DNA from 4 places in the Bacillus sp. FDAARGOS_235 genome. Region 1 is predicted to be linked to each of the others. Evidence: riboswitches for the same ligand, from Rfam matches in the RefSeq annotation. Region 1 holds a riboswitch; each other region holds the start of a gene.
What was found. Region 1 has a riboswitch for S-adenosylmethionine ahead of metK (methionine adenosyltransferase). Riboswitches for the same ligand answer to the same signal wherever they lie in the genome.
Positions count from the first base shown of each region.

Region 2: it holds a riboswitch for S-adenosylmethionine, as region 1 does, so the genes downstream of both, A6J74_RS28960 (M20 family metallopeptidase) here and metK (methionine adenosyltransferase) in region 1, are expected to answer to the same signal.
Region 3: it holds a riboswitch for S-adenosylmethionine, as region 1 does, so the genes downstream of both, mtnK (S-methyl-5-thioribose kinase) here and metK (methionine adenosyltransferase) in region 1, are expected to answer to the same signal.
Region 4: it holds a riboswitch for S-adenosylmethionine, as region 1 does, so the genes downstream of both, A6J74_RS28520 (hypothetical protein) here and metK (methionine adenosyltransferase) in region 1, are expected to answer to the same signal.

Region 1 covers NZ_CP020437.2:3,598,238-3,602,456, forward strand. Annotated here, with positions in the region: gene pckA (phosphoenolpyruvate carboxykinase (ATP)) at 1-1,425, opposite strand, end outside; SAM riboswitch class I at 1,654-1,775, shown strand; gene metK (methionine adenosyltransferase) at 1,945-3,144, shown strand; gene A6J74_RS20650 (hypothetical protein) at 3,186-3,365, opposite strand; gene A6J74_RS20655 (hypothetical protein) at 3,372-3,551, opposite strand; gene A6J74_RS20660 (MogA/MoaB family molybdenum cofactor biosynthesis protein) at 3,804-4,219, shown strand, end outside.
Region 2 covers NZ_CP020437.2:5,149,554-5,153,772, forward strand. Annotated here, with positions in the region: gene A6J74_RS28955 (AAA domain-containing protein) at 1-1,718, shown strand, start outside; SAM riboswitch class I at 1,794-1,895, shown strand; gene A6J74_RS28960 (M20 family metallopeptidase) at 1,984-3,189, shown strand; gene A6J74_RS28965 (Lrp/AsnC family transcriptional regulator) at 3,359-3,799, opposite strand; gene A6J74_RS28970 (SDR family oxidoreductase) at 3,968-4,219, shown strand, end outside.
Region 3 covers NZ_CP020437.2:4,261,203-4,265,421, reverse strand. Annotated here, with positions in the region: gene mtnA (S-methyl-5-thioribose-1-phosphate isomerase) at 1-679, opposite strand, end outside; gene mtnK (S-methyl-5-thioribose kinase) at 676-1,857, opposite strand; SAM riboswitch class I at 1,948-2,088, opposite strand; gene A6J74_RS24375 (carbon-nitrogen family hydrolase) at 2,161-3,024, opposite strand; gene A6J74_RS24370 (pyridoxal phosphate-dependent aminotransferase) at 3,039-4,219, shown strand, end outside.
Region 4 covers NZ_CP020437.2:5,061,185-5,065,403, forward strand. Annotated here, with positions in the region: gene A6J74_RS28505 (ECF transporter S component) at 1-484, shown strand, start outside; gene A6J74_RS28510 (YwiC-like family protein) at 669-1,391, shown strand; gene A6J74_RS28515 (hypothetical protein) at 1,425-1,616, opposite strand; SAM riboswitch class I at 1,739-1,837, shown strand; gene A6J74_RS28520 (hypothetical protein) at 1,878-2,198, shown strand; gene A6J74_RS28525 (SWIM zinc finger family protein) at 2,461-2,850, shown strand; gene A6J74_RS28530 (NAD(P)H-dependent oxidoreductase) at 2,873-3,448, shown strand; gene A6J74_RS28535 (hypothetical protein) at 3,445-3,807, shown strand; gene A6J74_RS28540 (short-chain fatty acid transporter) at 3,987-4,219, opposite strand, start outside.

The DNA.
Region 1 (4,219 bases):
TACGTGAAGAGGTACTTCAAGACCGAAGATGTCATGTTTAGCAGTTTCAGCTTTTGCAAGTTCACCGCTTAGTGCTGCTTGAATCATTGCGCGAGTGTAACCTAAGTTCATACGCTTACCAACACCGTATTCGCCACCAGTCCAGCCAGTGTTTACTAAGAATACTTTCGCATCGTGTTTCTCAATTTTTTCACCAAGCATTTCAGCATAGCGAGATGCATCAAGTGGTAAGAATGGTGAACCGAAGCAAGTTGAGAATGTAGCTTGCGGAGATGTAACGCCGCGCTCTGTTCCTGCTAGTTTACTAGTGTAACCACTTAAGAAATGATACATAGCTTGTTCTTTTGATAACTTACTGATTGGAGGCAATACGCCAGATGCATCAGCAGTTAAGAAAATGATTGTATTTGGATGTCCTGCAACACTTGGCAGCACGATATTGTCAATCGCATGCATAGGGTAGGCAGCACGTGTATTTTCTGTTAAAGTAGTATCGTTATAGTCAGCGATGCGTGTTTGATCATTAATGACAACGTTTTCTAAAACAGATCCAAATTTGATTGCATCAAAGATTTGTGGTTCTTTCTCATGAGAAAGGTTTACACATTTCGCATAGCAACCGCCTTCAATATTGAATACACCGTTATCAGACCAACCATGCTCATCATCACCGATTAATTTACGGTTTGGATCAGCAGATAAAGTTGTTTTACCTGTTCCAGATAAACCGAAGAATAGTGCTACGTCACCTTCTTCACCTACGTTTGCAGAGCAATGCATAGAAAGAATATCTTGTTCAGGTAGTAAGAAGTTCATAATAGAGAAGATTGATTTTTTCATTTCTCCAGCGTATTCTGTACCACCAATTAGTACGATACGTTTTTCGAATGAAACCATGATGAATGCTTCAGAGTTTGTACCGTCAATTACTGGATCTGCTTTAAAGTTCGGTGCAGAAACAATTGTAAACTCTGATTCATGAGTTGTTAATTCTTCTTCAGTTGGACGAATAAATAATTGATGTACAAATAGATTGTGCCATGCATATTCGTTAATAACTTGAATTGGTAGGCGATAGTTGCGATCGGCGCCTGCAAATCCTTTGAAGACGAATAACTCTTCTTTTTCTTTTAAGTATTCTAAAACTTTAGTATATAATTTATTAAAATGTTCTTCAGAAATCGGTTGGTTCACAGCTCCCCAAGCAATTTTGTCAGCAACCGATGCTTCTTTCACAATAAATTTATCTTTAGGAGAACGTCCTGTGTATTTTCCTGTTGAAGCAGAAACTGCACCAGTAGAAGTTAATTTCCCTTCATTTCGCATTAATACTTTTTCCACTAATTGCGGAACACTTAGTTGAATCTGTGCATTGCTTCCGTTCAATAATTCATGTAAACCGATTTGGACATTCACAGTACTCATATTTATATACCATCCTTTTCATTTAATGAAATATTTCTCGTAATCCCCATCAATAGTATAACACAATTATATAAATAATGTATACTATTTATTTATTTTTGTTTGTGTGAATGTATTATTTCCTTATTAATATTTCATTCCAGGCGTATTGAGAAAAACTTTCAGGAAAATGTGAATATTAATTGACAAATGAATATCATTTCTTTAGTATAGGTTGGGACGGATACTCTCTTATCCCGAGCTGGCGGAGGGACAGGCCCGATGAAGCCCAGCAACCTCACTTGTAGTGGTAAATACATGTGAATAGGTGCTAAAACCTGTGCGAGGCTAATGGTCTCGAACGATAAGAGCAAAGGGCAAAAAGCAGTATGCAAGTAGCAAATTAAACCTTTCCTCTATGTTAAGTAGGAAAGGTTTTTCTGTATGCTTGTGTGGGAGAATAAATGTATGTCGCAGTTTGTGGCAAATTAAGGATGAGTTCCGTACAATATATACAATTACTGTAGGGAGGTTTACCACATGACAAAAAAACGTCATCTGTTCACATCTGAGTCTGTAACTGAAGGACATCCAGATAAAATTTGTGACCAAATTTCTGATTCAATTTTAGATGCGATCTTATCAAAAGACGCAAATGCACGTGTAGCTTGTGAAACAACTGTAACAACTGGTTTAGTATTGGTAGCGGGGGAAATTACGACTTCTACTTACGTAGACATTCCAAAAATCGTTCGTGAAACAATTCAAGGCATTGGTTACACACGCGCAAAATACGGATTCGATGCAGAAACTTGTGCAGTTTTAACATCTATCGATGAGCAATCTGCTGACATCGCTATGGGTGTTGACCAAGCGCTAGAAGCACGCGAAGGTCAAATGACTGACGCTGAGATTGAGGCAATTGGTGCAGGAGACCAAGGTTTAATGTTTGGTTTTGCATGTAATGAAACACAAGAATTAATGCCACTTCCAATCTCGCTTGCTCACAAATTAGCTCGCCGTTTAACTGAAGTACGTAAAGATGACACATTATCATACTTACGTCCGGATGGAAAAACGCAAGTTACAATTGAGTATGATGAAAATGGTAAACCTGTACGTGTAGATACAATTGTAATTTCTACACAGCATCATCCAGATGTTACATGGGAAGAAATCGATCGCGATTTAAAAGAGCATGTAATTAAAGCTGTAGTTCCAGCAGAATTAATGGATGGAGAAACGAAATTCTTCATTAACCCAACTGGCCGCTTCGTAATTGGTGGACCACAAGGTGATGCTGGTTTAACAGGACGTAAAATCATCGTTGATACTTACGGTGGATACGCTCGCCACGGTGGCGGTGCATTCTCTGGTAAAGATGCAACGAAAGTTGACCGTTCTGCAGCATATGCAGCTCGTTATGTTGCGAAAAATATCGTAGCAGCTGGTCTTGCTGACAAAGCAGAAGTACAACTTGCATACGCAATTGGCGTAGCACAACCAGTATCAATTTCAGTTGATACATTTGGCACTGGTAAAGTATCTGAAGACGTACTAGTAGAACTAGTTCGTAACAACTTCGATCTTCGCCCAGCTGGTATTATTAAAATGCTAGACTTACGTCGCCCAATTTACAAACAAACAGCAGCTTACGGTCACTTTGGACGTACTGATGTAGATCTTTCATGGGAACGTACAGACAAAGCAGCTACTTTAAAAGAGCAAGCTGGTCTATAATATATGAAAAAAAGCTTTGCGCAGTGAGCGCAAAGCTTTTTTTATTTCGTTTTACTTACAATTTGAATGCATGATTTACAATACACTTCTCCGTCTAGCTCAATATATTTTTTCATATTAGTCATACCACTTGCTGGAAATGGCATATGAATCCGTGATTTTTCATATGTTTGTATTTCTTTTTCACATGATTTACAAATGGTCCGTTTCTTATGTAACATATGCAATCAACCTTTCATTTGACGTGCTTTACCCGCGCAAAAGGCACTGCTTAGTAAAAATAGCGTTGCGAATATAATACTTACTAATGTGGCGTATGGAATTGCTCCTTTTAGAGAAAAACCGACAGTGATGGAAGCAACGAATAAGAGGATGAATGTTGTTGTTAATTTTTTGTATAGTTCCATAATAGGTAGACCTCCGATTTATTTGGTAGTGCAATTTTAAAAACTGAATTCTACTATGTAGAAAATATAAGAAAAGTTAAAGGTTAGCTAATGATGTGAAGTCTAGGGGGATAAGAAAGAATGTTTTTCATTTTCCTTTTTGTGGATTACTATACTTATATTGTATCATGATGCATCATCGTCTTCATACATAATTGTGTAAAGGTATGTATGATAAAATGAAGAAAAGTCTTTAAGAAAGGAAGAAGAAAAATGAGTGTCAATGAACATAAAAAACAAGCGCCAAAAGAAGTGCGTTGCAAGATTGTAACAATTTCCGATACACGTACGGAAGAGACAGATAAGAGCGGACAACTATTACATGAATTGTTAAAAGAAGCAGGCCATACAGTGACTTCTTATGCAATTGTAAAAGATGATAAAGAAAGTATTCAGCAAGCAGTGTTAGCTGGTTATCATAAGGAAGATGTTGATGTTGTATTAACAAATGGTGGTACAGGTATTACGAAACGTGATGTCACAATTGAAGCCGTATCAGCGCTATTAGATAAAGAAATTGTCGGATTTGGTGAGTTGTTCCGCATGATTAGTTATTTAGAAGATATCGGAAGTAGTGCAATGTTAAGTAGAGCGATTGGTGGCACAATTGGGCGAAAAGTTGTCTTTTC
Region 2 (4,219 bases), 1.6 Mb from region 1:
CTCATTACCAAAAAGGAAAATCGGTACTTGTGTTAGCTCATAGTAATGCGGCAGTGGACGTATTAATGAGTGAAGTAACGAAGCAAATTGAAAAGAAAAAGAAATGGACGCCTGGCGAAATTGTTCGTTACGGTTATAGTCAACATGAACATATACGAAATCATGAAACGTTACTTGCGTCGAAGTTAGTTGAAACGACGAACGGATCATGGGGTGAGGAAAGACTCTACTTAGAAGAAACACGCCAAGAACTTCGTGAAAAAATTTTATCGTATAAAGCAACATCTGCTGATAAGAAGCGTATACAAGAGATTGAAAGTGATCTTCGAAAGCAAAAAGCGAAAATTAAAGAAGTAGAAAAAGAATATATTGAAAATGCGAAAGTAATTGGTGCGACTTTATCAAAATGTGCAATTGATTCACTTATTTATGAGCGTACATTTGATTTAGTTGTCGTAGATGAAGTGAGTATGGCGTTCGTTCCGCAAATCGCATTAGCTGCTTCACTCGGAAAACGTATCGTCGTTTGTGGTGACTTTTTACAGTTACCTCCGATTGCGATGGCGAACCATGAACTCGTTCGCAAATGGCTCGGCGAAGATATGTTTTATCATGCCGGCATTGTTGATTCTGTAAATAAATCAGAAGCACATCCCAACCTTTTTATGTTGCAGGAACAAAGACGTATGCATGCGGACATATCGAAGTTTACGAATTCATTTATTTATAAAAATAGAGTATACGATCATCCGTCTGTTTCAGAGCGTAAAGAACTGGCACAGTTACAGCCGTTCGCAAATGAGGCGAGTGTTTTATTTGATACGAGTTTAATGGGAGCATTTTCGTTAAAAGATGCTGCTTCGGGTTCTCGTTTTAATATTATGTCTGGTTTAGTAGCGATGCAAATGATGTTAATCGGACTGCTAGATGGTGTGCAATCTATCGGTGTGGTTACGCCTTACAGGGCGCAGTCACGCTTTTTATCAACATGTATCAGGGAAATGTTGCAGAGAACGAAATATCAAAACATACCAGTATTAGCGGCGACAGTTCATAAGTTTCAAGGTTCTGAAAGAGATATGATGATCTTTGATACAGTTGATAGTTATCCACAAGAACGACCTGGTGTGTTATTCTTTGACCATAAAAACCATCGCCTCGTCAATGTAGCAGTAACGAGAGCGAGAGGGAAGTTCATTCAATTATCGGATTGCCATTATATGCGTAAAAATCTTTCTAGAAAACAAGCGTTATCACAATTAACAGCTCATATAGAACGTCACGGGGATGTGTATGATCGCACGACATCCAGACAATTATGGGAGCGGAAAATATCGAAACGATTACGCTGGTTTATGGAAATGAATCTGGAGGAAACGAAAGGGCTATTAAAAGATATTTTAGCCGCAAAACGAAAAATCATTATTTCACTTCCAAGTACGAAGCAAGTAGATAAACGAGTATGGCAAGCGTTAATGCGTACAAATGCACAAATAACGGTTTATAGTGATGGACCAGTTCCATTAAAAAACATAAAGTTACAAAGACAAAATAAAGCATTCCCATTTGTATTAATCGATGATGAAATCTTTTGGGCAGGGGCACCTCTCACATCTCAAATGATGTTTGAAGGTAGTACGGAATTTCCGTACATATGTGCAAGACTACAAGCACCTGAGACAATTGGTGTATTAAAAGGATTTTTAGATATTCGGTAAATTCGGATAGGAATTCCTTGACTTTTACTTGGAATGAACTTAGAATGAAAATAATTTAATACAATTTTATGAAAATTCTTATCACGAGAGGTTGAGGGACTGGCCCTATGACACCTCGGCAGCGGATTCTTTACGAATACTGTGCCAATTCCAGCAAGGTAACTTGAAAGATAAGAAAGAAGCTCATTTTGACTGTATATACAGAAGCCTCTTTCTATCTTTTAGAAAGAGGCTTTTTTACGTGAAAATAAAAGGAGGAAGAAAAATGGGAGCGACAGGAGTAACGTCACAAAGAAAAACAATTGAAGAGAGCATAGAAAGAAATAAGGAAAAGTACATAAAAACAAGTCATGATATTCATGCGAATCCAGAGATTGGTAATCAAGAATTTTATGCATCAAGAACGTTAAGTTTATTACTAGGTAGTGCTGGTTTTCAGCTGCAGCATAATATAGCTGGGCATGAAACAGGTTTTATCGCACGAAAAAGTTCAGGAAAACAAGGACCAGTTATCGCATTTTTAGCGGAATATGATGCTTTACCAGGACTCGGTCATGCGTGTGGTCATAATTTAATTGGCACAATTAGCGTTGCAGCAGCAATCGCATTATCAGAAACGCTTGAAGAAATCGGCGGAGAAGTTGTCGTGTTTGGAACACCAGCAGAAGAGGGCGGGCCTAATGGTAGCGCAAAGTCGAGTTATGTAAAAGCTGGGTTATTTAAAAACATTGATGCGGCGCTTATGATTCATCCGAGCGGAAAGACAGCGACGACGAGCCCTTCACTAGCAGTCGATCCACTTGATTTTCATTTTTACGGAAAAACAGCTCATGCCGCAGCTTCACCTGAAGAAGGGATTAACGCATTAGATGCGGTGATTCAGCTTTACAATAGTATTAATGCACTTCGCCAACAACTTCCTTCAGACGTGAAAATTCATGGCGTCATTACAGAAGGCGGAAAAGCACCTAACATTATTCCTGACTACGCCGCAGCAAGGTTCTTCATCCGTGCAGCTACGCGAAAAAGATGTGCGGAAGTAACAGAAAAAGTAAGAAATATAGCACAAGGAGCAGCGTTAGCAACAGGTGCAAAAGTAAAAATTCATCAATTCCAAAATGAAATCGATGAACTACTCGTAACAAAAACATATAACGACATCGTAGCGGAAGAACTAGAACTACTAGGTGAAGAAGTAAATCGTAAAGAAAGAATCGGCATCGGCTCAACCGACGCCGGAAACGTCAGCCAAGTCGTACCGACCATTCACCCGTACATTAAAATAGGTCCAGATGACTTAATTGCGCATACGAATGAATTTAGAGAAGCAGCCCGTTCAGAATTAGGAGACAAAGCGTTAATTACATCGGCAAAAGCATTAGCAAATACGGCGTATCGATTAATTACGGAAGAAGGGTTGTTAGAGAAGGTGAAGGAAGAGTTTAGAGAGGCGCAGAGGAATCAGGGATAAGGGGATTAAGGTGCTCTTTTCGAATAGCAATCTAATTAATAAGTAGAGATATAAAAAAAGAACATTGAAATATCAATGTTCTTTTTTGTTTACTAATCATTGATTTTGTTGGTTTTTCTCATAAAGGAAAAACTTTTACTGTTAGCGGGAGATAATACGTATCCCTTTATCAGAACGACAATTTCTCCTCAAACTCACTCTTTAAAACAATTAAAGGAGATGATAATCCGAATTGCATTAACGAGTCTAAAAATGTAGCGAGAGAATCCATCGAATCGCTCATGACCTTCATCATATAATTAAATTCCCCGCTAATTCGGTATAAATCTGTTACTTCAGGAGCGGCATTACAATATTGGATAAAATCAGAGCATTGGCTCGTTTTAAACATGATGAATGCTTGAATGTTTTTATTAATTTTGGAAGGCTCAAATTTTGTTCGGTAAGCTGCGATAACTCCTTGATCTTCAAGTTTATTCATACGTTCCTTTACAGCAGGCTGTGTCATGGATATAATCCGTCCTATTTCTGAAACAGAAATTCTTGCATTTTCATACAACAAGTTCATAATTTTATGGTCAATTTCATCCAGTTTTACTGCGTTTTGCATTGTGTAGCCTCCTTATTTTGTTTTTTTTAGTGAATCACAAATTATAACTATAATATCATAAGTGAATGAACTAAATTACCTATAAATCTATATTTAAAATGATTGGTGTTTGCATGAAAATATAAGTATAGGTTTTTATCAAACGGAAATTTAGGAAGGATGGAAAAAATGAAGAATCTTGATGGGAAAGTAGCGTTAGTAACAGGAGCGAGTCGCGGCATTGGCCGTGCCATTGCAATGAGATTGGCGAAAGATGGTGCATTAGTTGCGATTCACTACGGCCGAAATAAAACAGCTGCAGATGAAACGATTAGTGAGATTGAATCTAATGGAGGAAAAGCGTTCTTAATTGAAGCTGAGTTCAATTCAATGGATGGTGTCAAAAAGCTAGTAGAACAATTAAAAAATGAATTACAAATA
Region 3 (4,219 bases), 660 kb from region 1:
TTGCATGAGCTGCCGTATTATCTGTAATAAGCGTCACATCAATACCCGCTTGCTTTAACTCCCATGTCGTTAAACGGCCACCTTGTAAAACCGGTCTCGTTTCACATGCATACGCATGTAAGTGTACACCTTTTTCTTTCCCGATATAAAACGGCGCTAATGCAGTACCATACCTTGCAGTTGCAATACTTCCAGCATTACAAATTGTTAAAATGTTATCACCGTCTGTAAAGCATGTTAACGCATGTTCCCCAATACTCCGGCATACCTCTTCATCTTCCTGCTGAATGCGAAGCGCTTCTTCTTCTAATGTTTTTTGCGCTTCTTTTATTGTAATAATCTCTCGAATAGATTCTCTCATACGATCAATTGCCCAAAACAAATTCACTGCCGTCGGTCGTGATGTCCCTAAATAGTTACAATCTCTATTAAATATCTTCTGAAATTCTTCAATATGTATCGTGTTATATTTTTTTGATGCAAGCGCCAAACCAAATGCTGCTACAATTCCAATTGCGGGTGCTCCGCGTACTTCTAGCATTACAATACTTTTCCATACCTCTTCAATAGTCGTCAACGTTTTATATTCTGTACTATACGGCAACTTTGTTTGATTTAATACCGCAATTGCATCACCTTTCCAACTTACAGACCTCGGAACAGTTACAAATGTACTCATGCTTTTATGCCTCCTGAAACTGTCTGTTGAAATAATGTTCGAAACAGTTGAATATCAGCACACTTAGATTCATATTTTATTAGTTCTTTTCCTAAGTACAGCGCTTGCTTCTTAGCTTGAATTCTTCTTTCTTTATTTGCTATTTCATCTAAATCCGCTACATGAGCTAAACCAATTGTTCTACGAATCAGTTCACATCCGGCAAATCCGACGGCATCAGTAAAGATATTTTGCAAAATAATTGGTAACCATTGTTTTTCTTTCGTATATGCTTCTACCCCTTCTCCAATCCATAACTTCGTAAAAGTTTCTACAAAATAACTCCATGTCTTTTCTATATGGAAAAATAGTACACTTCTCTTTTCTTCTTCTCTCGATAAAGCATTTAATAATAGATTTGCGATAAATTGACCGATATCAAAGCCAAATGGACCGTACGTTGCAAATTCTGGATCAATCACTTTCGTTTCAGAAGGTGATGAAAAAATACTACCAGTATGTAAATCACCATGAATAAGCGCTTCTTTTCTCGTTAAAAACTTATATTTATATTGTGCTACTTTTAGTTTTAAAATTTTGTCACTCCAAAGTTCATCAATCACTGACTGTAAATCTGACTCATAATCATTCGTATCGTAATGTCCAAACGGATCCGTAAAAACTAAATCTTCTGTAATTTTACTAAGGTCTGGATTTACAAATGTACCTTCTAGCATCCTTTTCTCTTCTGACTGTAAACCGAAATCTGAAGTATAAAATAAAACATGTGCTAGAAAACGACCGATATGCTGGGATAAAAGTGGATATCCTTCTCCATCTATTAATCCTTTTCTTGTAATTGTTAGTCTTGATAAGTCTTCTATTACTGTAACTGCTAACTCTTCATCATGACTGTACACTACCGGAACATAATCTGGTACATACTTCGCGAAAATTTGTAATGCCTTGCTTTCAATCGTCGCTCTTTTTATAGACAACGGCCAGCTCTCACCAACTACTTTCGCATATGGAAGTGCTTGTTTTATTATAATTGATCTCTCTCCATCAACTAATTTGAACACGTAATTTAAATTTCCATCTCCTATTTCATGACAAACTACATTCGCCTTCTTGTCAAAATATCCATGTTCTTTCGCATATTGTACAGCTGTTACTTCTGTTAATGAATAATATCCCATCGTCTTTTCCTCCTTTTTAAATTCAGAGGTTTTTCTAACGCAGAAAAACCTCTTTCCACTAAGAAAGAGGTTTGAAGTTTATCTTCTCCCCTCTTATCTGCCAGAAATTTTACTTTCTGCTGGAATTAGCACCGTGCCTTTTGGCGTCATAAACGCCCCATTTCACAATGGTATTACGGTCGGTTGCTGGGCTTCATCGGGCCAAATCCCTCCACCTGCTCTTGATAAGAGTTATATAATTTTTTAGAATTTTTAACTTTATGTTGAAGACTATACCAAGAATAAAAATCACTTGTCAATATTTTATTTGTATAGTTCTGGACGGCGATCTGCAAAAACTGGAATTCCTTTACGTACCTCTTTAATCTTTTCGAATGTAAGTTCTCCAAATAAAATGGATTCCTCTTTATTTGCCTCTACCACGACTTCACCCCAAGGATCCACAATTAGAGAATGACCTGCAAACTCATTATTCGGATCCTTTCCTGACCTATTGCATGCAACAACATAACATTGATTTTCAACTGCTCTTGCTTGCAATAGCAAACGCCAATGTGCTAAACGAACTAATGGCCATTCTGCTACAACGAAGAAAACTTTTGCCCCTTTAGCAGTATGAACGCGCATCCATTCTGGAAAACGAATATCATAGCAAATTGTGCCAGCGCACTCGATATCATCTAGTTTAAATTCACCTGTTTTATTACCCGCCATTAAATATTTGTGTTCATCCATAAGCTGAAATAAATGTACTTTACTATATTCATTGACTAGATCTCCTTCGTTGTTTACGACATACATTGTATTGGTAACCCCTTGCTCTGTTTGCTTTGCTATAGAACCACCAACAATATGTACACCATATTGCTTCGACCATTCTTTCAACCTTTCTTTCGTTTCTAATCCATCTCTATCTGCAATTTCAGAAAGCCTCGTTAAATCATATCCTGTTGTCCATAGTTCTGGTAAGACGATAACATCTGGTCTTTCCTTCATCGCTTCGCTTATTTTGTTTTTAGCGTTCTCCATATTTTTTTCTACATCTCCAAATACAATATCCATTTGAATACATGCGACTTTCATTTTTTCAGCCCCATTCTTAATTTTCTCTTTACAAAATACTGGAAAGATTATATCATTTGTCACTAGAATTGTAACAACTTTCAAAAGAGGTGGAAAGTATGAAATTATTTCAACCTTCTGAGATAGTAACATCATTGCCAACACAATTTTTCGCTTCACTTGTTGCAAAAGTTAACAAAGTCGTTGCGGCTGGTCACGATGTTATTAATCTAGGTCAAGGTAATCCAGATCAACCAACACCGCAGCATATCGTAAAAGCTTTACAACATGCTGCAGAAAAGACCATTCATCATAAATATCCGCCATTTCGCGGACACGAAAGCTTAAAAGAAGCCGTGGCAACATTCTATCAACGTGAATATGATGTAGTAGTAAATCCAAAAACTGAAGTTGCTATTTTGTTTGGTGGAAAAGCTGGATTAGTAGAATTACCAATGTGTTTTACCAATCCTGGTGATACGATTCTCGTTCCCGATCCAGGCTATCCAGATTATTTATCCGGAGTTGCTTTAGCAAAAGCACAATTTGAAACAATGCCGCTTATTGCCGAAAATAAATTTTTACCAGATTATACAAAAATTGATGACGCTATTGCGAAACAAGCAAAGTTAATGTTTTTAAACTATCCAAACAATCCTACTGGTGCTACTGTATCAAAAGATTTCTTTGATGAAACCATTCATTTTGCTAATAAACATAATATATTAGTCGTTCACGATTTTGCTTACGGTGCGATCGGATTTGATGGTCAAAAACCGGTTAGTTTCTTGCAAGCAGACGGTGCAAAAGATATAGGAATTGAAATTTACACATTATCCAAAACTTTCAATATGGCTGGATGGCGTATTGCTTTTGCCATAGGGAATGAAAGTGTCATCGAAACAATTAACCTATTGCAAGATCATATGTATGTTAGTATTTTTGGTGCAGTTCAAGACGCTGCCCGCGAAGCGCTATTAAGTTCACAATCTTGCGTCGTAGATCTTGTAAATAGTTACGAATCTCGAAGAAATGCTCTTATTTCAGCTTGTCACTCTATCGGTTGGAATGTAGACATCCCAACCGGATCCTTCTTTGCATGGCTTCCTGTACCAGAAGGCTATACATCTGAGCAATTTTCTGATATTTTGCTAGAAAAAGCACACGTTGCAGTTGCTCCTGGTGTTGGATTTGGTGAACACGGTGAAGGATACGTCCGCGTTGGTCTCTTGCACACAGAAGAACGATTACGAGAAGCAATTAATCGAATTGATAAATTAAATTTTTTCAAAAAGTCGTT
Region 4 (4,219 bases), 1.5 Mb from region 1:
CCGCGTACCATTTTCTATTTTACCAAGTGTACAACCAACTTCCTTTGTCATTATCGTTTCTGCAATCGTGTTTGGGAGTGAAACTGGTTTTATGATCGGGGCAACAGCCGCTATCGTATCGAACATTTTTTTAGGACAAGGTCCGTGGACGCCGTGGCAAATGTTTTCGTGGGGTATGATTGGTTTTATAGCTGGACTATTACGTAATACATTTTTCATGAAAAAGCTATGGGGAAGACTCCTATACGGATTAATTGTTGGATTTTTATTTGGTTGGATTATGAACTTCTGGGGACTTCTCGGTTTTATACGAGAAGCAACGTGGCAAACCGTCATTGCGTACTATGTCGCGAGTTTTTACTTTGACTTAAGTCATGCGATTTCAAATGTTATTTTCCTACTACTATTTAGTACTTCGTGGATTACGATTCTCACAAGGTTTAAAATGAAATACGGTATATTAGATGAGCATAACATGACATAGAAAAGCATACTTATATAAGGTAGGGTCGCGACTTACATATTCGTTTGCCTCTTTCATGCTTCTTACATATTGTAAGGAGCATTTTTTATTGTCAAAAAATAGATCCAATATACATCCGTTATTATATAAAATTATTTGTATAATAGTAGGTGAGAACTTCTTTCAAGAGGGAGGTGTATAGTTAATGAAGTTAGTTATTCCGAAGCAACATGGTGCATGGGCCATGCTTGTTATCCCATTTCTATTAAGTGTCATACTTGGGAAACCTACTTTTTATCATATTCCATTGTTTTTAGCTTGGTTCTTTATCTATTTAGCTACATATCCATTTCTCATGTACATAAAACAAAAACGAAAAAAAGAGTTTTTACATGCAGCAATTGTATATTTTATTATTGCGTTCGTATTTGGGATGATTTCTCTATTATATGAATGGCGAGTTCTTTTATTCGTAGCAGCAATGATTCCATTATTTATAGTAAATATGTATTACGCTCGTCAAAAGAATGAAAGAGCACTGCTAAATGACATTTGCGCAATTATCGTTTTCTGTATAGGTGGTTTAGTTAGTTATTATTTTTCAATGAAACTCATAGATAAAACAGCTTTATTTATTGCGATTATTTCATTTTTATATTTTTTAGGAAGTACGTTTTATGTGAAGACAATGATTCGTGAAAAAAATAATCCGAAGTATCGTATTATATCATGGGGTTATCATATCGTATTAACGATAATTATATTTGCTATCAATCCATGGTGCTCTCTTATTTTTATACCAAGTGTCATTCGGGCAATTATGTTGTATGGCAAAAAAATTTCTATCATAAAAGTAGGGATTTTAGAAATTGTTAATTCTGTATATTTTTTAATCATAACGGCAATAATTATGAAGTATGCCATTTGAAAAAACTTCCCACCTTATGATGGGAAGTTTTTTTCAATCTTGTTCTAAAATGTGAACCGTGTAATCACAGCGTTGAATAGCTTGTTCGATCGCATAAAGAGATTGCTCAATACGAGCACGATTAAAATCTTTTTCGACAGTCTGTAATGCTTCTTCTAAACAATGTTTTGCTTCTTGTAATGATTGAAAAGAATCTTGTACATATCCGCGAGCATTTTCGTGCATTTCATAATCCTCCTTGCATATTCATATATGTATAGTATGAACAGGAAGAAAGAAAATATAATTTGTTGTATTTGTTTGACAATTGAAATGAAATTACGTATAGTAAGATTTAAGTGAATATTTTCTTATCCAGAGAGGTGGAGGGACTGGCCCGATGAAACCCAGCAACCGCGATGCAGGTGCTAATTCCAGCAGAACATATTTGTTCTGGGAGATAAGACGAAGATATATACGTAACTTCTTCTTATCGGAGAGGTTTTTTTGTTGCAAAAAAACCGATTACGAAAATTTATATTAAGAAGAAAGGGGTTGCGGATTACTGTGACACTCGAAAAATACGTAAAACTGCGTAGTACAGTTTATGAATATATGATAGAGCAAGATAAGCCAATATCATTGTTAGATATTCAAGAACATATCGTTTCGCATCATGAAGGAAAATTCACGAAAAAAATGTTACATCAATTTTATTTATCAAGACTATTAGATGAACTCAAACTGGATGGGAAAATTACATTAGCTGATGATGAATATCTCTATACTGAAAAAGGGGTATTTTATAAGGCGAGAAAAGGGAGCTAGTCTCTCTTTTTTTCTTGAAATAGCGAAGTATGTAGAGTAAAAGACTGCTAATGCAGCCTGATACAGGGAATGGTGTTGAGTGTGTAGTGTCAAAAATTGAATGTGCCTGAAAGAGGCAATTCATATCGGCTGCAAATGAAAAGAGACACCTCCGCCGAATAGGTGTCAGTCGTTTTGTCACGTAGACTCGCTACTTGACAGTTATTAGAATAACATGCAGGTTTTTTGAAGTCAAAAGGGAATTAAAGGAAGAGGTGCAAATATGTACGCTTACTTATTAAAAGATATAACGAAATGGATCCCAAAGTACATTATAGATAAGGGATATGAATATTATGAAGATGGACATGTAGAAGATGTTGAAATACAAGACAAGAAAGTAATTGCTTTCGTTACTGGAAATGCAGGAAATTATGAAGTGATTATTGATCTTGAAGATTTTACAGAAAGTAGCTGCGAGTGTCCTTATGAGAATCTTTGCAAGCATATGGCGGCAGTTGTTTATGATATTCAAGGTGCTGGTGAGCGTACGGTGAAAGAGAAACTGAAAGATTTAGACAAGGAAGAGTTACTTACCGTATTAAACCGTTTATTACAAAGTTCGAAAAACGTACAAATTGTAGAGAAGATGTTAAAGAAGGGGAAACTTTAACTATAGAGGGAGTTGTTTTGTAATGAACGTATTAATTATATACGCTCATCCTAATCCTTCCAGTTTTAACGAGGCGATTTTAGAACATGTGCAAAAAGGACTACAGGGGAAAAATCATTCTGTTACAGTACTTGATTTATATAAGGAACAATTTGATCCGGTGCTCGTATTTAATGAAGAGAAGAAAAGGCGTGATTTAGTAAATGAAGAAGAAACAGCTTGGTACAGAACGTTAGTGGCAGAAGCAGATACTCTTTTATTCATATATCCGATATGGTGGTGGGGGATGCCTGCTATTTTAAAAGGGTTTATTGATCGCATTTTCGTAGCTGGATTTGCTTATAAATATGAAGGTGCCTTGCCGAAGGGCTTATTGAAAGGAAAGAAGGCGTGGGTAATTAATACGTTAGATTCACCGTTATGGTACGTCGCCCTATTATATCGATCAGCAGGTTGGATTATGATGAAGAGAGGTGTTTTACGTTTTTGCGGCATTCGCGATATAAAACGATCTGTTTTTCAATCTGTGAAAACGAGTAAACGAGAGAAGCGGGAAAAGTGGTTATTACAAATAGAAGAAAAGGCTCGTACATTATGAATGAAATTGATCGTATTATAAATTGTTGTCAGTATGATAACGAACTTTTTCGTACCTATATTAATTGCTTAATCCAATTGAAGAAATATAGTGAAACGTTTCAACAAATGAAGATCCAATTAAGAAATGATTATTTAATAAGAGGGATTTGTGAAAGAGAAGTCGATGAGGTAGTAAGAGGAAGTAAAGAGTATGAAACGTATTTTCTTCCTAAAGCGTTACAGTGGAATTTCTTGAGGGAAAATCCATATCTGATTGAAAAGATATGTAAAGATTTTTTTGCATTTGAGGCATTAAACCTTACGGAGATAGAGTGGAAGACGATTATAAATTGCGTGGGAAATAAAGTGAAACTTTAATCAGTGGGGGTTTTGTTCTTCCCACTGATTATTAGCCTTCACCAATCGGGCATTTACAGGCAGTTGATTTCCCACCTAACCGCTTTGCTCTAGCTGGTATGGGGTGGGAGTTTACTGCCTGTTAATGCGGGGTAAATGATTTATTATGTAAAAAAGCTAGTATAAAACTAGCTTTTCGTTTAAATAAATAAGAAGCATAAACTAATGATAAATCCTGCATATAGTAAGTTCACAACGCAAAATCCCATAATATCACGAGCACCTAAACCAGCTATCGCTAACGCTGGTAATGCCCAGAAAGGTTGAATTAAATTCGTCCAAGCATCGCCCCACGCAATTGCCATTGCTGTTTTTGCAGCAGGTACACCAAGTTCAGCACCAGCTGGAATCATAATGGGTGCCTGTACAGCCC